Syntrophotalea carbinolica DSM 2380: one gene and its partner. The protein of the gene in region 2 interacts with the protein of the main gene of each other region in a pairwise test. Links are inferred from orthologs where the notes say so. Each region holds a gene or a part of one and is shown on either strand. Other genes may lie near its edges. The genes, in order: PCAR_RS13535 and topA.

The links.
Region 1: the proteins of topA (region 2) and PCAR_RS13535 interact in binary tests that used the Escherichia coli proteins (3 or more experiments, as listed by UniProt). The link is inferred for Syntrophotalea carbinolica DSM 2380 from one-to-one orthologs.

Annotation. Positions count from the first base shown.
Region 1 is NC_007498.2:2,917,742-2,927,346, reverse strand. The notes cover bases 4,397-7,129. They hold PCAR_RS13535 (YigZ family protein), read right to left. Parts: upstream 6,227-7,129; coding sequence 5,567-6,226; downstream 4,397-5,566. Other genes in these bases: PCAR_RS13525 (hypothetical protein), read right to left, coding at 6,882-7,129; PCAR_RS13530 (hypothetical protein), read left to right, coding at 6,504-6,833; PCAR_RS13540 (hypothetical protein), read right to left, coding at 5,270-5,551; PCAR_RS13545 (sulfite exporter TauE/SafE family protein), read right to left, coding at 4,895-5,254; PCAR_RS13550 (metallophosphoesterase), read right to left, coding at 4,397-4,789. Outside these bases: PCAR_RS13570 (OsmC family protein), read left to right, coding at 1-315; PCAR_RS13565 (B12-binding domain-containing radical SAM protein), read left to right, coding at 621-2,396; PCAR_RS13560 (lytic transglycosylase domain-containing protein), read right to left, coding at 2,406-3,131; PCAR_RS13555 (hypothetical protein), read left to right, coding at 3,254-3,607; more of PCAR_RS13550, read right to left, coding at 3,662-4,396; more of PCAR_RS13525, read right to left, coding at 7,130-7,475; PCAR_RS13520 (ParA family protein), read right to left, coding at 7,447-8,262; PCAR_RS13515 (hypothetical protein), read right to left, coding at 8,421-8,999; PCAR_RS13510 (4-vinyl reductase), read right to left, coding at 9,019-9,531; PCAR_RS18015 (DUF4388 domain-containing protein), read right to left, coding at 9,546-9,605.
Region 2 is NC_007498.2:492,992-503,007, forward strand. The notes cover bases 3,517-6,660. They hold topA (type I DNA topoisomerase), read right to left. Parts: upstream 6,280-6,660; coding sequence 3,754-6,279; downstream 3,517-3,753. Other genes in these bases: trmFO (methylenetetrahydrofolate--tRNA-(uracil(54)-C(5))-methyltransferase (FADH(2)-oxidizing) TrmFO), read right to left, coding at 3,517-3,647; PCAR_RS02710 (DUF494 domain-containing protein), read right to left, coding at 6,383-6,660. In the rest of the region: PCAR_RS02685 (sodium-dependent transporter), read right to left, coding at 1-869; PCAR_RS02690 (YggS family pyridoxal phosphate-dependent enzyme), read right to left, coding at 879-1,565; PCAR_RS02695 (Maf family protein), read right to left, coding at 1,616-2,278; more of trmFO, read right to left, coding at 2,268-3,516; more of PCAR_RS02710, read right to left, coding at 6,661-6,868; DNA-processing protein DprA, read right to left, coding at 6,883-7,983; PCAR_RS02720 (LysM peptidoglycan-binding domain-containing protein), read right to left, coding at 8,069-9,070; tol-pal system protein YbgF, read right to left, coding at 9,148-9,816. UniProt on the Escherichia coli protein: Releases the supercoiling and torsional tension of DNA, which is introduced during the DNA replication and transcription, by transiently cleaving and rejoining one strand of the DNA duplex.

The DNA of each region.
Region 1 (9,605 bases), 2.4 Mb from region 2 along the record:
GTGTTGACCGCCTTGTCCGCCTGCTTGACGACATCGCTGATCTATCTTGCCGCAGCTCAAGGCATCACCCTGCGGGAAGTCGAATCGGATCTCGAAGGGGATCTGGATATTCGCGGTTTTTTGGGATTGTCGGAGGAGGTTCGTAACGGTTACGAGCACATCCGTGTGAACTTCCGCATCAAAGCCGATGCCCCCCAGGAGAAAATCGAGGAACTCATCCGTCTGGCCGTGCAGCGTTCGCCGGTATTCGATGTGGTGAGTAATCCGATTCCCGTCAGCGTCAAAGGGGAAAAGGTGGTTGAGACGGCGCACTGACGACCCCGGTTTTTCACTTGTGATATGGTCGGTGCCGGATGCTGATCCGGCATGCGGCGTAAAGGCAGGGCTTGTGATCCGGGCATCGCAAGCCCTGCGGTCATTTGTGTCGATAGCAGGGGGGGCGATCAGCCCTTGCGGCGGTATGTCGCGCACAGGGATAACTTGCTTCGCAACCCGATTTGCCGTATAGAAAGGGCTGAAATGCTGGCTGAGCAGGTCGGCGACTATCCACTTTAAGCCGATTATTGATGTGTCGACGGGCCTTGCTTCGGTTGGGCCGGCGTTCGTTGAAAGGCGATACCATGAATCTCACCCTTGTTTCCATGCATATTGAACCCTCGGCGCGGGCCGTGCCCTTGGCCACAGCGATGTTGGCGGCCAATCTCGGGCAGGCCTTTGCAGGGCGACTGCAAACGCGGCTGGCCGATTTTTACCTGGGCCAGGACCGCGCCGAATGCGTCGCTGAGATCCTGCGGCAGGATCCCGATGTGGTGGGGCTGTCTGTTTATGTCTGGAACCGGGAGGCGTTGCTGGCGTTGGCGACCGAGCTGAAGGCGCGTCGGCCGCAGTTGGTTCTTTTTGCCGGGGGGGCGGAGGTGACGGCTGCCCCGTCCGGGATTGAGCAACATCCCGCCATCGATTTCGTGCTGCCGGGGGAGGGCGAGGAGATCGTGGTCGCAGCCCTGCGTTTGCTGCAGGAGGGCTGCCTTCCCGCGCAGGTCGGTGAGCAGCTTAATCCCTCTCCGGTAACGGATCTGGCGACCCTGCCCTCTCCCTTCCTCACAGGGCTTCTCCCCCCCGAGCGCTATCCCGGTCTTTTGTGGGAGTTATCCAGAGGCTGTCCGTTCCGCTGTGATTTCTGTTTCGAATCCCGCGGCAGCGACAAAGTACGGCGTTTTCCCCCGGAACGCCTGCGGGCGGAACTGGAGTCCTTCGCGGCCGCTGGCGTCCGGCAGCTGTTCGTGCTCGACCCGACCTTCAATTACCATCAGCCGCAGGCCAAACAGATGCTGCGCATGATGGCGGAGCTGGCCCCGGAAATCCACTATACCATCGAGGTTCGCGCCGAGTTTATCGACGAAGAAATGGCCGGTCTGTTTGCCGACATCAACTGTGCTTTGCAGATCGGTTTGCAAAGCGCCGATCCGGCGGTACTGGCCCGTGTTCACCGGCAGTTCGATGCGGAGGATTTTACCGAACGCATTCTGTTGCTGCATGAAGCCGGGGTGATTTATGGGTTCGACCTGATCTACGGATTGCCCGGCGACACGCTGCAGGGTTTTATTGACAGCCTGGACTTCGCTCTCGGCCTGCGCCCCAACCATCTCGATATCTTTCCCCTGGCGGTGCTGCCCGGTACGCGCCTGGCTGAAACCGCCAACGGTTTCGGACTGCAGTACCGGCACCAGGCCCCTTACACCCTGTTGTCGTCCCCGCATTTCAGTGCCGATGACATGGAGAGCGCGGCGGGGATCGCCCGGGCCTGCGATCTCTTTTACAATCAAGGCCGTGCCGTGCCCTGGTTCGATCTGATGCTGGATAACCTGGAGATTACACCGGGGCAATTCTTTACCAGCCTGGCGGGTCTGCTCCCGGAGCATGATCCTGCCGGTGTGGCACTCATAGACTGGCAACAGCAGGTGCTGGCCGGAAAGTTCCGGTCCCAGGACAAGATGGTGGCTGCGGCTCTTGCCGCCGATGTCGTCGCCTGGTTCGGTTATTCTTCGGCGCTCATGTGCGGCGAGTTGGGACAAGACCCTGGGCCGAAGGAAGCAGGGCGGCTTTATCTGAACCCTGACAGCTGCTTCGTCTCCTTCGAGCGGAATCCCGAGGCCTTGCTGGAAAAACTGGAGATGGGCGTCACCGATCTGGAAGTGGTGGCCATGCTGGTTGCCGAGGAACCTTGCGAAGGGTTGCTGTACGTCCACCAGGGCAGTGTCGCCCTGGGGATTTTTTCTCCACAGGAATTGTCCTGGCTAAAGAGTCTGCAGGATTGTGGCGGCGTGCGTCCATCCGACAAGGAGTTGGCCGGGTTTTGCGATGCGGCCCTGGCCGAAGGTCTTATTGTGATGGGCTGACAGGGCTATTCAGGACTGGCGGACTCGAGCCAAATAGTTGCGGGTTTCTTCGGGCAGACGCTCAAGGCCGTGGCGGTCGACATTGCCCATGCCCCAGTTGTAGGCAGCCAGGGCATGGTCGAGGTCGCCATCGTAACGGTCGAGCAGCTGCCGCAGGTAACGGGTACCGGCCATGACGTTCTGTTCCGGGTCGAAGGGGTCGGTGACGCCCAGTTCGGCGGCGGTGTCGGGCATCAGTTGCATCAGCCCCTGGGCACCGGCCGGTGACTTCGCCTTTGGGTCGAAGGCGCTTTCGGTGCGAATCACCGAGCGGATCAGTTCGGGATCCATGTCGTGACTGGCAGCTGCCTGCTGGATGATCTGTTCCATGGCAGGCGATTGGACTCGTGGTGCTGCCGTTACCGGTGAGCTTGACCCTGTCAACGCTCTGCCATGTGTTGGCGGACTGTCAAAAATCCGCCTGTCCGTCAGGCCGTCCAGGCTGTCTTGTCCGCCGATGGGGATGGTTCCCGGCATGGCGTCCAGCTCCGCACCGTCCGTTTCTTCAAACAGGCTGCGGGCCAGCTCCAGTTGGCACATATGCATTTTAAGCTGGGCCTGGCGGGCCGCCGCGGCCTGAGGGCTCTGCTCGGCCAGAACCTGTCGCAACCGACCCTCGAAGTCGGTCGAGTTTTTTTTGTCGCTGACAGTGCGGGCAGCGGGCGGCAAACCGATGGACTCAATTTTGATACTCATGGCGACCTCCGGGCAGATAAGGTTTAGCGCAGGGAATATTTTTTTTGCAGCTTGTGTGCCCAGGTTGCTGTTTGTCCGATAAATAATCAAAGGGAAGCATCTTTCCAAAGCTTGGAGGGGGTATGGAGCGTGAGGATCGCCGGCGGGGTCCCGATATCCGGGTGCGCTCATTGCGTTATCTGGCTCTGGCTGGCTGGACGGCTTTAATCATCTGCTTTTTCATCTTTGGCCGGGCCAAACCTCAAGTCGAAACCTTTTTTGATCGTTATTACGATATTCACCTGCGGTTGTATTGGGACACGGCATGGCTTCGCCCTTTACTGTGGCTGCTGGTGGCGGGACTCGTGGTGAGCCTTGCCGGCCTCCTCGTTAACAGCCGTCGTCATCGGCGACGTAGCGACGAGTGGCGCGTTTCTCTTGTGTTGCCGGCGCTGTGCTGCATTGCGGGGATTTTGGCTTTTCTCTGGGCTTTTTAAAGTGGATAAAAGCATAGGCCAGAAGGCTGTTTCCCTCGGTTTCAGTAGGAGATTTCATGGTTTCGGACTTGGCGCGACAAGCTCGAACAAGGTGATTTCCGGCGGCGCGCCGATACGCATGGGGGGGCCCCAACTGCCGGTTCCGCGACTGGCATAAAGGATGTTGCCGGCCGGCAGTCGGTAAAGACCGTTCTGCATGGGGTAGGCAAGGTGCGTCAGCAGGTTGAAGGGGAAAATCTGGCCGCGGTGGGCATGGCCGGACAGCTGCAGGTCGAATAACCCGGTGGCCGCCACGTTGATAACGGGTCGATGTTTGAGCAGTATGCTGAAACGTTCTGTGGGGCCTCCCGCGAGCAGGGGGGATGCGGGTGGCGAGGCGAGGGCCGGGTCGTCAACACCGGCCAGCAGCAGCCACCGGCCTATCGGGACGCTGGTGTTACGCAGCAGGGTAAAGCCGCTGCGCTGGAGAAAGTCGAGGGACTGCTGTACGCCGGCATAGACCTCGTGGTTGCCAAGTACGGCATATTTACCCAGCGGCGGATCGATGCTACGCCACATATCGCTCAGACCGTTGAGGTGATCCATCTGCGCATCGACCATGTCGCCGGTGACCACCAGCAGATCCGGTTGCAGACGCTGCAAAATGGCGATGACCGGCGTCAGGGCTTTATCCCGATGCATAAGGCCCAGATGCAGATCCGAAATTTGGGCCACCCGTAGCGGTGGCGTGCCGGACGGGAGTTTGTTGCAGATCAGGATAATACGTTCAACGCGAAGATACGCTGCTTCGTAAAATCCATACATTCCCACGCCCAGGGTGACGACCAGAATGATGCCCGCGCAAACCGGACCGCGCAGGGAAAAACGCGCAAGGGCGGGATACCGACGTTGCCAGGCGTGTATCAGCAACTCCCAGCAAAAAACCGGCAGCAGCATGCTGAAGGCGATAAACAGTAGTCCCATCCAGCTGTAACCGGTCCAGGCCATGTAGCGGGCCAGAGCAGGGAAGCCGTGGCGATCGAGCAGCCGAACCATGATCGGGGCTACCAGCATCAGGGCCATCCATGCCCGGCCGGCATTGATCACGTTGCGGTTGCCGGCCAGCAACGGCACTAGCCCCCAGTAGACCAGGGTGTGCATGGCACCGTACAGGCACAGGAATGTCAGCAAAAACCAAACCATGCTTATCTCCACTCCACACCCTGGCATCAGGGTTGCCTGGGTGGCCCCAAGTATAGCACCTCAAAGGGGATTGCGCAGCGAGCCGCCAGGCTATCCGGCACCGATTTATTTCTGAAAGAACAGATAACCGGCCAGACCGAGCAGGATGCAGGCAAAGACGCGCTTGAAGCTGGCCGTCGATACATGTTCCAGGACACGTGCCCCCAGCTGTGCGCCGATGATGCCGCCGACGCCGAGCAGCAGGCCGACCCGGTAATCGACATTGGCCAGTTTGTTGTGGGCGAGCAATGCCGATGCGGAAATAACCAGGATCGCAAGGAAGGACGTTCCCACCGCTTTTTGCGCCGAAAAACCCAGAAACAGCAGCAGCGGAATCATCAAAAAGCCGCCGCCCAGGCCGCTGAAGGAAGCCCCGACTCCGACCAGGATGCCCAGCAGTGCCAATAAAAAAAAGTGCAATGTCATGACGGTTATTCCTGCTTATGGGGCTTGGCCCGGTTGCCAGTCTTCATCCACGACGGTAACCCGCCCCAGGAAACCGTAAGAAACCATGCTCATTTTAGTGGTGTCCTTGGTGGCCGATGCGATCAGGAAATTGGAATAGTCCAGGTCGCTAAAACGCGCAAGATTCTGCTCTTCGGAATAATACTGCCCGCCCGGAAGCTGGTCGGAAATAGCCTGCTGATGGGCGTCGAGGTCCGGGTTGGTGTAGGCGGCATAGCCGATGGCCGCTGCAATGACGAGCATCAAAAGTTTTTTCACGATTTTTCCCTCCCCTTATGGAATTGAATCCGGATGATCCGCAGCTGCGTCTGACTGCGAGGTAGCTTTGATTCGGATACGTCCCCGACAGCGATCCTGTACCCAGGTGCAAAAATCGGATACGCGGCAGCTGGGTAAATTCACGAACATCTCCACGGTTTGAGCATAACGGATATCCGCCAGAGTAAACCCCTTGTCGGCCACCAGACGCCTTACGGCATCTTCATCGGCGAAGGGTACCAGCAGCTGCACCGTCTGCGACGGTACGAATGCCTCCAGCGGTACCTGTTCCAGGGCTTTTTGAACCACTCCCGAATAGGCGCGCACCAGTCCTCCGGTGCCAAGATGAATGCCGCCGAAATAGCGCACGACCACGGCCACCACCTCCCCGATGCCGCTGTGGCGCAGTATATTGAGAATCGGCCGGCCCGCCGTGCCCTGCGGTTCGCCGTCATCGCTCATGCCGAGATCCATGGTCGCAGCCGGGTCGCCGGCCACAAACCCCCAGCAATAGTGTTGCGCGCCGGGCCAGCGGGTTTTTGCCTCGGCGATGAAGCGGTGGGCTTCTTCACGCCCCTTGGCACGCCCGACAACAGCGGTGAATCGACTGCGCTTGACTTCCTGTTCGACGGCGATGGTTTCGGTCGGTATCAAAAAGGTTGCTGGGATCGTCATGAATCGTAGTTTTCGGGGCTTGGTGACAGACCGCCGGTTCCCTCTGCACACGTTTTGCCTGGGGTCGCCGGAATCAGATGTCACAGGAGTTTTCGCTGCGCCGGTCAAGGCGCTCGATAGTTGTAAACGCCGAATCGGTACTATGATAGGGCCTATTCATGTGTGTGACCAGAACATTTTTACGCAGAAGGGGGCCGGTGCCGCCGAGCCCGAGTCGACATGCTATAAATATCTATGAGGTCTATGCGACAAATATGATGACACAAGAGGTGATCCTATGCGGGGTTGGAACGTTCTTTTGCTGTTGGCGGTCTCTTGCCTGGGTAACGGGATTGGTTACGCCGCTACGGAAGTAACGGTTGATTGGGAGAGCGGGGAGGTGGAAGTGCGCAAAGAAGAACCCCCGGTAGTCCAAGATGTGCCTCAGAAACCGGACGACTCCGTCGCTGTCTGCGAAAAACGCAACCGGCGATTGCGTTCCGTCATCCGAACCCAGCAGGGCATTATCCTGCAACAACAGCAGAAACTACAGGAGCAACAGCGCATCATCCGACATCAGGACAATGTTATCCGGGGGCTCGATCTGTTACGGCGCCAGGGTAAGTGATGAACGGATAGCTCCTGCCGCCAGGGAAACAGGGGCTTTGCAAAAGGGCTAATTCATGTTCGCCAGATTGGCGATAATGTGTTTTGACATAACGTGCTTTGATGCATTGTAGGAAGCGTCCGGTGCGACCAGTCCCACAATGAAATATTCGGCACTTTCTCCCGGGGTGACAAAGCCGACCAGACGGCGTTTGTTAAAGTCGAGATCTATCCACAAAAGCCTGCCTGCTTCGGGGTCGATGCGCTCCAGTTGATCCATGGCGTAGATCAATTCCGCTCCCGTGCACTCGAAGCCATGGCCGGGGATACGGCCGCGCATGGCGATGACAAATCCCTGTGAATCGACCACAAAGGCGGATTCGGCACGGGTCACGCCCATACACCATGCGATGCAGCTTTCCCAATCGGCGAAGGGCTGTGACGGCGCATCGACAGACGATGTGCCTGGAGTTGTTGCATCCGGTGGCTCGGGGAGGGAAGGTTGCGCTGCTTTGGCCAGCTTTTTTTGCGCGGACAGCCGCACGAAGGAGCGGGGTTCCTGGCGAAAGGTAGCGGTGTGCTGTGCTTGTTTGCGTGGTGCCAAAGTCGACAGGATCTGTCGGGCGTACACCAGATTATATGAGTTCACGTTGCGGCCTTTCATCTTCGACTCCCATGTCGCCACCCATATCCTGGATGAGGGTTTTGATTTCGCTGGCCAACATTTCGAAGCGTTTGGCTTCCGGGGGGTATCTGCCGGGCAGGAACGCTACCGGCAGCCCTTTTTCACTGGCTACATGGAATACTTCCGCACGCGGGATGTATGTTTCCAGCACGCCATGCAGGGACGACCAGGCGGCATTCATTATGGTGAAGGAAACATCCTTGTTCAACTGCACCATGATGGCCAGAATCCCGAGTAACTCCAGATCCTGGTTTTCATTTTCCTTGACATGCTGGATGACATGCAATGCTTGCGAAATGGAGCGCAGCGCCAAGGGCTCGGCCTGTAGCGGGAGCAGGGTGTGGGTACTGACAGACAGGGCCGCGCGCGTGACGGAACCGAGGCCCGAGGGGGTGTCGATGATGATGTGGCGGAATTGATTCTCGACTGCCGATACGATGTCCTTCAAGGCATCCGAACAGCGCAGGACATTTTCGTAAATGTCTATGTCCAAAGGATCCAGACACCCCCGTGCCAGGATGGAGAGCTGTGGGAGTTTGGTTTGTATGATGACTTCATCCAGGGGCGTCTCGTCCACGATATGTTCCGCCAGGCCTCGCCATTCCGTGTCGTTACGGGCCAATGAAAACCCCACCGCCCCGAGGGGGTCAACATCGATGAGCAGGGTCGAATCTCCTGTTTCAGCCAGGGCCACTGCGAGATTCAGGGCAATGGTGGTTTTTCCCGCCCCGCCTTTGGAGCTGATAATCGAAATAATATTCGCCATAATTTTATTCACCGCATTACATGAAGCGCTGTTGGTTCGACCGGGCCTGCCTACTGGTACGGTCCTGGGATTGCCTGGTCCGCCATTGCGATTTGTGTTGCATAGTCGGAAGGGCCCCTATCGCAGCTTGGGCCCGTTTACAGAAGTGACGGCTGTGGTCACTTCAGGGTAACGATAAATTCCCCATAAGTGTCACCGGTTTCCAGGCCTTTGGTCTGTTTGCAGACAAAGGTATTCATGCCATCCGGGTAAGGGTCGGCGTAGGCCAGATCGAAGAAGGCCTGATTGAGTCCGCGCAGCATATACGCCCGCAATCCTTCTCCCTGGCTGTCCGCTTCGTAATAATCAAAGGCGCGGATAATCATTCTCTGGCCTTCTTTAAGCTGTACGATGCCCGATTTGGCCCAGCCCCAGGCGGTAAAGGCCGCATAGGCACCGCGCAGGATGTCTTTCTCGCCTTCGGTAACCATAGGCATGACGACTTCGCTGAAAATATCGGAAGTGATGATGCCGCAACCGGTGTGATAGCCGCATTCATAGGCAGCCCTGACCAGGCCCGCTTCGATTTCTTCTTTGCGCTCGGGGGCCGCGGCGAGCAGTCTTTCCGTCAAGGTATTGAGCAGGGATACCGGCAGCAGGTTGACCAGCACCTCGTATTCGGGGATCAATCCCTGTTCGTTGCTCTGCACGGTAACCTTGGCAAGGGCTTTTACCACGTTATTACGCATGACCGTCATTTGAGTCTGTTCTCCTTGTTCAGGCCGCTTTGACGACGAAGACGCTTTGTTCTTCGCCTGTGACCATGCTGGCGGTTTCAGTGACGACGTAACTTCTGGCGGGGCGATTGAAAAGCGCGGCAAAAGCGGCGGCTACATAACCGCGGGTAAAATGATTGACGGGCTTGTCGTGGTTGCCCCATTTTCTCAGCCAGCCTTCATCGATATGGGAGTGGATCAAACGGGCTTCGCCGTTTTGTTCGTCACCCTTGATACTCATTTTTCCCAAGCCGAAAGCTGAAAAGTACCGGGTGCATACAGCCGCCCTGTCCTGGGTGGAGCTGATGGCGTTTTTCTGAAAATAATCGTCAAAAATGGCGCGCATGCTGTCTTCAACCGTTTCGGCCAGGATCTGGGGCCCGCGAACATCGCCGAGATCTTCCGCCAGCTTGGTTATAAGCGCCAGGTAGTGATGCGAGTGCATGACCACCGGGTGTCCGTTGAGGTAGTGGCGGTAGGTTTTTTCATCGAGGGTAAAATCGAGGTTAAGCATCGTGATGTTTCCTCCTAGAATGACAGGCCAAGCTCCTGGAATAACTTTTTGGTCTTGTGGCGGATGATGCCCAA
Region 2 (10,016 bases):
TGCATGCCGGCGGAAAACACGATGGGAAAAATGGCCAGGCCGGCCATCAGGGCGATGCCGGTATCGAGCAGGGCAATGCGCAGGCCGGAGCCGAAAAGGCTGTCCTGACGACTCAGGTAGGAGCCGTAGGTGATCATGGCCGCCATGCCGAGGGACAGGGTGAAAAAGGCATGTCCCAGGGCTTCCAGCACGGCGCCGGGGTTCAGTTTTTGAAAGTCGGGGCGAAACATGAAGTTCAGCGCCTGCCGCGCGCCGTCGCTGAGCATGCCGTTGACAAACAACAGAACCAGCAGCCCCAGCAGGATCGGCATGAGGATTTTACTCCACCGCTCGATGCCTTTCTGTACCCCGCCGATGACGATGCCCAGGCACAGCGAGATGAAGATAAAGTGCCACATCAGTTGCCGCGGACCGCTGTCTATCAGTCCCTGGAACAGCGTTGAGACATGATCGGCGGCCTGGCTGGTATTGGTCCCAAGCGGTGTCGTAAAGGCTCCTTGCAGCGCCCGCAGGATAAAGTCCAGGGTCCATCCGGCCACCACCGAATAATAGGACAGGATAACGAAAGCGGCGAGGATACTGACCCAACCGGCTATCTGCCAGGGGGAGCGCCGGCCCTCCAGGGAGATAAAGGCGCCGACGGCATCGCGCCGGGTGTGGCGGCCGATCATCAGCTCCGCAATCATGATCGGCAATCCGACCAGTGCGATGCAGACCAGGTACACCAGAACGAAGGCGCCGCCGCCGTTGTTGCCGGTGATGTAAGGGAATTTCCAGATGTTGCCGAGACCGACGGCACTGCCGGCGGCCGCCAGGATGAAGCCGATGCGTGAGCCCCATTGGGCACGGGAGCGTGACGAATCAAGCATGGTCTAACCTCAATAACGGGAACCGAAAATCGCGGAGCCGACCCGTACCAGCGTGGCTCCCTCCTCAATGGCGACGTCAAAGTCGTGGCTCATGCCCATGGACAGCTCCCGCATCTCTACGCCGGGGATATTCAGGGCGGCCAGCATGTCGGCGAGTTGCCGCAAGCGGCGGAAAAAAGGTCTTACCTGTTCGGGGTCGTCCAGATAAGGGGGCAGGGCCATCAAACCACAAATGCGTATGTGAGGCAGGGCGGCCACCTTGCGTACCAGATCCTCGAGGGCGGCCTCCTCGGTGCCCGACTTGCTTTCTTCCTGGCCAAGGTTGACCTGGATAAGGATCTGCGCGGTTTCCCCCGATTTGCCCCACTGGCGGTCGATCTCTTTGGCCAGGGAGAGACGATCGACGGAATGGATCATGGCGACTTTGCCGCACAGGTACTTGACCTTGTTGGATTGCAGGCTGCCGATAAAATGCCATACAACCGGTACGGTGACGTCCTCGGTTTTGGTCAGAAACTCCTGCACGTAATTTTCGCCGAACAGAGACTGGCCGGCCGCGGCTGCCGCTTCGATCATGTCGGCTGGCTTGGTCTTGGATACGGCTACGAGTTGCACGTCCTCCGGGTTGCGGTTGACGCGTCGGCAGGCGGCGTTCATACGCTCGCGGATAGTCTGCAGGTTGGTTTGAATGCTCATGACAAGTCCTTCCGGTGTCCGGTTGCTGCGGTTTCCAACCGGTATGCGTCTTAAGCTGGGGGATCGAGATGGGCGCAAAGGGGACGGTCCGATGCAAACAGGCGCACCGCGCCGAGTCGTTCCAGCGTTTCCACCACTTCGCAAAGCGGCAAGCCGACAACGTTGGTATAGCTGCCTTCGATCGCGGGGATCATGCAGGCACCGATGCCCTGAATGGCATATGCTCCAGCTTTGCCGAAGGGCTCACCGGTGGCAATGTACCCCTGAATCTCTTCATCTGTCAACTTTCGGAACCTGACCACCGTGGTAACCGCATCGGCCACTTCCTTTCCCGTGATGCGGTCGAGGACGGCATAGCCGGAGATGACGCAATGGCTGCGCCCGGACAAGCTGCCGAGCATATCCGCAGCATCACGGGCGTCGCGGGGTTTGCCGAGGATGGTGGCGTCGCGCACCACGATGGTGTCGCTGCCGATGAACCAGCGGCCTTTTACCTCCGGGCGATTGGCCACTTCGCGGGCTTTGAGCAAGCTCAAGCGTATGGCGTGCTGCTGCGGGGTTTCCTCCGGCACGCTCTCTTCCGGTGCGTCGCTGGGGACGACGTCAAAGGCGATTCCTACCCCGGCAAGCAGCTGACTGCGCCGCGGCGATGCCGACGCCAGTACGATGCCGGAATCATGGTCCTGAGGAGCATTGTTTGGATCAGACATCATCGGAGTCCTCCGCGGGAAAAGGCTTGAGATCAGGTATATGGGAGAGTACCCGCTGGCGCCAGGGTTCCAGATCCCGCAGGGCCCGCTCTGCCATGGCCAGGCGGCGTTCGGATCGTTTGCGTTTGCGCCCCTCCAGGGGAGGGAACAGGCCGTAATTGACATTCATCGGCTGAAAGTCGTCGGGACTGGAGTGCGACAAATGACCGAGCAATGCGCCGAGACCGGTGGTCGCCGGTGGCAGCGGCACGGCATGGTCGGTCAACTGGCCGGCTGCGAACAGGCCGGCCAGAAAGCCGCAGGCCGCCGATTCGACGTACCCTTCCACGCCGGTGATCTGGCCGGCGAAAAACATGCGCGGATCGGATGTGAGGCGCAGGTGCTGATCCAGGCAACGCGGAGCGTTGATGAAGGTGTTGCGGTGCATGCTGCCCAGACGTGCGAACCGGGCGTCTTGCAGTCCCGGAATGGTGCGGAAGATACGCCGCTGTTCCGGATAGGTGAGCTTGGTCTGGAAGCCGACCATGTTAAACAGGGTTGCATGCAGGTTGTCCTGGCGTAGCTGGACGACGGCGAAAGGATCTTTACCGGTGCGCGGATCGGGCAGGCCGACCGGCTTCATGGGGCCGAAGGCCAGCGTCATGTCGCCGCGTCGGGCCATTTCCTCGATGGGCATGCAGCCCTCGAAATGAATAACTTTTTCAAAGTCCTTGCCCGCCACCTTGTCGGCGGTTTTGAGGGCTTCGACAAAGGTCATGTATTCGTCGCGGGACATCGGGCAGTTGATATAGTCGTCTCCGCCGCGCCCATAACGCGAGGCTTTCCAGGCGATGCTGAAGTCGATGCTGTCCGCTTCGATGATAGGGGCGATGGCATCGTAAAAGTACAGGTGCCGGCTGCCGGTCAGCTGCGCCAGATGGGGTGCCAGCGCGTCGGAGGTGAGCGGGCCCGAGGCAATAATGACCGTGCCTTCGGGGGGAACCGAGCATTGTTCGTTGCGTTGCAGGGTGATAAGGGGATGCTGTTCGATGTGCTCGGTAATATAGCGGGAGAAAGCGTCGCGATCGACCGCCAGCGCGCCCCCGGCAGGGACGGCGGTAGCATCGGCGGCCTGCATGAACAGCGTCGCACAGCGGCGCAATTCTTCTTTTAGGCAACCGACGGCATTGTTCATGCCGGCTCCGCGCAAACTGTTGGAACAGACCAGTTCGGCCAGGTCCGCACTTTGGTGCGCCGGGGAGAAACTGGTGGGTTTCATTTCATGCAGGGTCACCTGCACCCCAAGGGCGGCAGCTTGCCATGCCGCTTCGCATCCGGCCAGGCCGGCGCCGATGATGGTCAGATGGGGCTGTTGGCTGTGTGTAGGATTCATGATGTCTTTACGGCGCCTCTACGCCGGAATACACAAACGACCGGGCCGCAAGGCCCGGTCGTACATAGGTTGTTGAATGAGCGCTGAAAAACCTGCGGCGCTATGCTTACTCTTCTTTCTTGGTCGCCTTCTTGGCCGCAGTTTTTTTCGGGGCGGCTTTTTGGGTGGCCGCCTTGGTGGTTGTGGTCTTTTTTGCCGCGGTTTTCTTTGCGGCCGGTTTTGCCGCTGCGGATTTTTTGCTCGCAGTTTTCTTTTCAGCCGGTTTCGCTGCCGTAGTTTTTTTAGCCGCCGTTTTTTTCGCCGGGGTCTTCTTGGCCGCGGTTTTTTGGGTTGTGGTCTTTTTGGTTGCGGCCTTGGGCTCAGGCGGAATCAAAACAACCGTCCAGTCGCAATCTTCTTGCGGGCACTTGCGGAAGGTCCCCTGGCGTTTGGTGGTTTTTTCCACCACCAGCGGAAACTTGCATTTGGGGCAAGGCTCTTCAATGGGCAGATCCCACAGCGCGTATTTGCATTTCGGGTAACGGTTGCAGGAGTAGAAGATTTTGCCATAGCGGCTTTTCTTCTCCATCAGTTCGCCTTCGCCGCATTGCGGGCAGGTGATACCGAGGGCCTTGGGTTTGACCAGGGGTTGAATGTTTTTGCACTCCGGATACGCCGAGCAAGCCAGGAACTTGCCGTAGCGCCCCTGTTTGATGAGCATGGGGGCGCCGCATTTTTCGCAGGTCTGATCGGACATGACCGGCTCTTCGCGTTCCTGTCCGGCCAACGGCTCGGTATAGCGGCAATCCGGGAATCCGGAGCAGGCCAGGAAACGACCGGAACGCCCCAGTTTGATGACCAGGGGCTTGCCGCACTCGGGGCAGATACGATCGGTCTTTTCCGTGGTGACATCCTGCTTGGAGATCTGGGTCTCCTTTTCCTTCAGCCGGGAGATGAACGGTTCCCAGAAATCCTTCAGTACCGGTTGCCATTCCCGCTCGCCGCGGGAGATGGCGTCGAGATCTTCTTCCAACTGGGCGGTAAAATCGTAATCGACGTATTTGTTGAAGTGGTTGACCAGCAAATCGTTGACCACCATTCCCACGTCTTCGGTATAAAAAGCGCGTTTTTCCAGACGCACGTATTTGCGGGTGGTGAGGGTGTTGATGATGGAGGCATAGGTTGAGGGGCGGCCGATGCCGTGTTCCTCAAGGGTTTTGACCAGACTGGCCTCGGTAAAGCGAGGCGGGGGCTGGGTGAAGTGCTGGGAAGGCTGCACTTCCTGGCAATCCAGGGGCTGTTCCTGTTCCAGTGGCGGCAAGGTACCTTCTTCCTGACGGTCCTGGTCCTCGTCCTTGTCGGTGTCCTCGATATACAGCTTCATGAAGCCGGGGAAGCGGACGACCTGGCCGGAGGCCCGGAATACGAAGCGTTCGCCGGCGCGGATGTCGACGGTGGTGGCTTCCAGCTGGGCGGTAGCCATCTGCGATGCCACGGTACGCTGCCAGATCAGCCGGTAGAGTTTGAACTGGTCGGAGCTCAAATGGGCTTTGATCTGGTCCGGCAGGTTGGACAGCGAGGTGGGTCGCACCGCCTCATGGGCTTCCTGGGCGTTTTTAGCTTTGTTTTTAAATACGCGCGGCTTGTCGAGGGCGTAGTCCTCGCCGTACATGCGGGTGATGAGTTCGCGAGCTTCACCGGTGGCGACCTGCGACAGGGCCACCGAGTCGGTACGCATGTAGGTGATCAGACCTTCGAGTCCGTTGCCGACATCGATCCCCTCATACAGTTTCTGGGCCACCGTCATGGTTTTGCGTGCGGAAAAACCGAGTTTGCGACTGGCTTCCTGTTGCAGGGTGCTGGTGGTGAAGGGCGCTGCGGGATTGCGTTTTTTGGAGGTTTTTTTGAGCTTCTCCACCTGAAACGCTTCGCTGCCGATCGCTTTGACCAGTTCCAGGGCCTGCGCTTCCTGGTTAATGTCGAACTTGCCGAGACTGTTCCCGTCGACGGCATACAGCCGGGCTGGAAACACGCTGCCCTGCTCCGTGGCCAGTCGGGTTTCGATGGTCCAGTATTCACGCGCTTCAAAAGCCTGAATCTCTTTTTCCCGCTCGCAGATCAGGCGCAGTGCAACGGATTGCACCCGTCCGGCGGACAGTCCGTAACGGATCTTTTTCCACAAAAAGGGCGACAGATTGAAGCCGACCAGATAGTCGAGTATGGAGCGCGCCTGCTGGGCATCGACCAACTCCCGTGCGATATGTCCGGGTTTGGAGATGGCTTCCTGGATGGCGCCTTTGGTGATTTCGTGAAAAGTAACCCGTTTGACCTCAGGGCTTTTTGCGTTTTCGTCGATCCCGAGAGCCTCCAGCAAGTGCCAGGCGATAGCCTCCCCTTCGCGGTCGGGGTCAGTGGCCAGAATCAGTTCCCGGCTCTTTTTGGCTTCTTTTTTCAGCAGCTCGATGTGTTTCTGGCTTTCGGGGAGAACGTGGTAAAGGGGGGAAAAATTATGCTCCACGTCGACCGAGCCCTGTTTGCTGGGCAAGGCGCGGACGTGGCCATAGGAAGCCAGGACCTTATAGCCCGGGCCGAGAAATTTTTCGATGGTTTTCGCCTTGGCGGGCGATTCGACTATTACCAGGGATTGTGCCATGAATGCCTCGATTTAAAGGACTGTCGATTGAGGAGGTCATGTTTTTGTTCCCGAGCCAGCCTGAAATGAAAAGGCTGCAGGGAAACCGCAGCCTGTTTCTGTTTCAGTGATAAAGCCGAGTCCAGTCATCATCCATAAAACAGTCGACTTCGCGCATCCATTCGTGATGGGAATGGGAGAAGAGGGTCAGGGCTGTAAGGGTTTTGATATCCTTCAGGCTGATTTCGTCTTCTTCGGTGTGCAAAGCTTTCTGGATGATTTCCTCCAGAATATTTTCGTCGATGATACCCATCTCGCGTATGCGCATCAGGAATCCGCGCGCATCGCGTGCGATGGCCTGGGTTTCTTCGGCTGTAAAGATACGTTGGCTGGGGACGGCCAGGGGGCGGGCAGAGGGATCGGTGCTCTGGTGCAGGGACAGGTTTTCCATCCAGTTGAAAGCCGCATCGATCTCTTCAGCTTCGAACCCGACTGACAGCAGTTCCTCGATAAGGTCTCCGTTGGCCGGCAGTTGCCCATCTTCCATGATGTAGTGGGCGATGATGCTGACGATGGCCAACACCCGTTCTTTAAGGGGGTTTCCGGTCATAAAACTCCATGTATTCAGGTGCTCCGTTTGCGCACAAAGCGCATTCCGGGTAGCTGAATTGCTCCGTCCTCAAGTTCTAAGTGGAGTAAAATAGCGGAAACCTCCATAGGAGTCAAGCCGCATTTCCTGGCCAGCTCGTCGACGTGCAAGGGGGTGTCCTGCAACGCCTGGTAAACCTTCAGGGCGGTGCCGGAGAGTTTTTTGACCATGCCATCGTCGGCCGGTACGCACTCCGGGGCGGATCGTCCCGGCATGAAAATTTGCAGGATATCCGCGGCTTCGGTAACCAGGTGAGCGCCATCTTTAAGGAGTTGATTGGTGCCGTGACTGGCGGGATTGCAGATGGGGCCGGGGAGGGCGAACACTTCGCGGCCCTGTTCCAAGGCGAATTCTGCGGTAATCAAAGAACCGCTGCGCTGCGCCGCTTCAACCACCAGCACTGCGCGACATATGCCGCTGATAATGCGGTTGCGTCCCGGGAAATGCCTGGCCAGGGGTGGTGCTCCAGGTGGGTATTCCGACAGGATGGCGCCGCCCTGATCCAATATGTCGTTGAAAAGCTGCTTGTTTTCCGCCGGATAGATGCGATCTATGCCGCAACCGAGGACGGCTACGGTGTGACCGCCAGCGGCCAGGGCCCCTTCGTGAGCGGACCGATCGATGCCGCGGGCCAGTCCGCTGACAATCGCGATGCCTTGGGCGGCAAGCTGGCGACATAGATGGTGCGTGTTCTGGCGGGCGGCGACGGTGGCTTTTCGCGCACCCACGACGGCAAGACCGGGTTGTTCGGTCAGGGTTCCCCGGATATAGAGCAGGGCGGGCGGGTCGTAGATGGTGCGAAGCAAGGCAGGGTAGCGCTTTTCATCCCACAGCGACAGGATGCCGACTTCCAGCTGCGTTAATTCCTCAAGGGTCTGCAGATACAGGGGAGAGTTTTCTGCCGGCAGCGCCTCGGCTACGGCGGCGCGGATCCTGGCGCGTTTTTGCCATTCCCGGGGACTGGCGATAAGGGCGGCTTCGGGCGAACCGAATGCTTCCATCAGGCGGATGATACCGGCGCGCCCCAGTCCCGGGGTCAGATGCAGCCGCAACCACGCCTGTTCTTTGGGTGTCATGATGGCTAAACTCCCTTTCCCCAGAAAAAAAGGGATTGAATCGCTTCAATCCCTTTTTCTTTATCCAAGATTCGCAGGTGCCGTGCTACTCGTCGGGAGTGGAAACCCGGTCGCCGGCATAAATGGGGTTGACCGATTTGAGGATCAGGGCCGTTGAGGTTCGCGGTTGCGTACTCAGTACCACGGCGGCGCCCAGCAGTTCGTCCGGCAATTCCACGTCATGGTCGGGCAATACCCGGTGAGTGGTTTCGCGGGGACGGGACAGGTATACCATGTTGCCGACCTGCAAACCGTCTTCGTCGCCAAGGTCGAGATAAATCACATCGTGCTGGCTCAATGCGAGTTTTTCCCGGCTGTTGGCGATGACGCTCCCCAGCAGGGGGGCGGTGGCTTTTTTCAGCACGATTTCACGATTGGCCGGCTGCAGAGGCAGCAGGAGGGCACCGCGGGTGATCTCTTTGACGGAGCTTCGAATGACAGCGGTGGCGACCGAAGGGGAGATGTCGATGATTTCGGCAGTTCCGAGGAAACTGACCCGGTGGCCGAGAACCTTGTTGCTGACGGGATGTTTGATCTTTTCTCCCAGGTCGACCAGGGAGTAGACAGCGCCGAGCTGTACATCGGGAGTATTGATTTTTACAAATACCTGATCGTGTTTGCCGAGCATAATGCGGTCGTCGGTGGCATCGACCAGGGTTCCGGCCTGTTCCAGAGCATCGAGGGTGACGAAACCTTCGTTTCCGGCCACGCCTTTGACGGTGATTTCCTCCGTCGGCTCGATCGGCAGGCTCTCAGACGCGGTGTCTGCGGGCGGCGCGGTTGTCTCCTCGGCGTGCCCCGGCAGCAACACCAGCCGTCCGTCGCGAATGGCGACCTGCTGCCCCGGATAGATGAAGTGGGGGTTGGTGATAAAGGGATTATTGGCCCACAGATTGGGCCAGTAGTAGGGGTCTTTGATGAATTTTTCGGAGATGCCCCACAGGGTGTCGCCTTTTTTAATGGTGTAGATTGGCTCCGGTGTTTGTGCTGTAGCTGCAAGCGGGAACAGCAGGCACAAGACCGCCAGTGCTTTGCAGATGGTTTTCATGGAATGTCCCCCGTGAGATGGCAGTCAGGTGAAACCGGTCAAGGTTCTCCACCCGAACGATTAATATGATGATCTTGTCAGGGCTCGATCATGGCTTTGCGCGCTGCAGCGCTGTTTGGGTAACGCTGTTGCAGCGCCTGCAGGGCCTGGCGTGCCTTTTCATACTGATTAAGCTGGCGCAAGGCCGGTGCCATGCGCAGCAGGGCCTCCGGTGCTTTGCCGCTGAGCGGGTAATTATCGACAACTTTTTGAAACTCCTGGACGGCGCGATCGTATTGTCCCAGGTTGTAGTAGCATTCTCCGAGCCAAAATTGAGCATTGCCGGCATAATTGTTGGCTGGGAAATGATCCAAAAAGCTTTCAAAGCCTTTTATGCCTTGGTGATAACGGCCGGAAGCGTAATCGCCGAATGCCTTCAGGTAGATTTTGGTTGCAGAGGCGGGAGTCTGATCGGCTCCGGTGCCCGTGGTATGTCCCGCAGAGATGGTGTTTTCCCCGGTGTAGGTGACTTTTTGTGCCGCCGCAGCTGCCTGTAGCGCTGCCAGCTGCTTTTGCTGCCCGGCCAGATTTTGTTCAAGGGTGTCCAGCCGCATGCTCAATTGCTCAATCTCCTGGCGCTGGGCCTCGATCGTCGATCTAAGGGCCGTCCCTCCCGGGGCGGTGCCGGGGCGGGTGCCGGGTGAGGTCATGGCACATCCTGAAAGCAGGAGGCTGGAAAGGACGAAAAAAAGGTAAAAACGTGTCATGATAACATCCCCGGCTCGCGGAAAAACCGGAAGCCGCATAAAAGGGGTCGGGTAAAGTGAAGAATTGTTAAAAAAGTATAGGCTTTTTAGGGCCTTGTCAAGGGGAAAGGTTTTATTGCGCCGGGCTGTGAAGCGGTTTTGCCCGGCCCTCATTTCGTGCTAATGTGTTGATTCCGTCGGCCGTCCGACATGGGATGCCA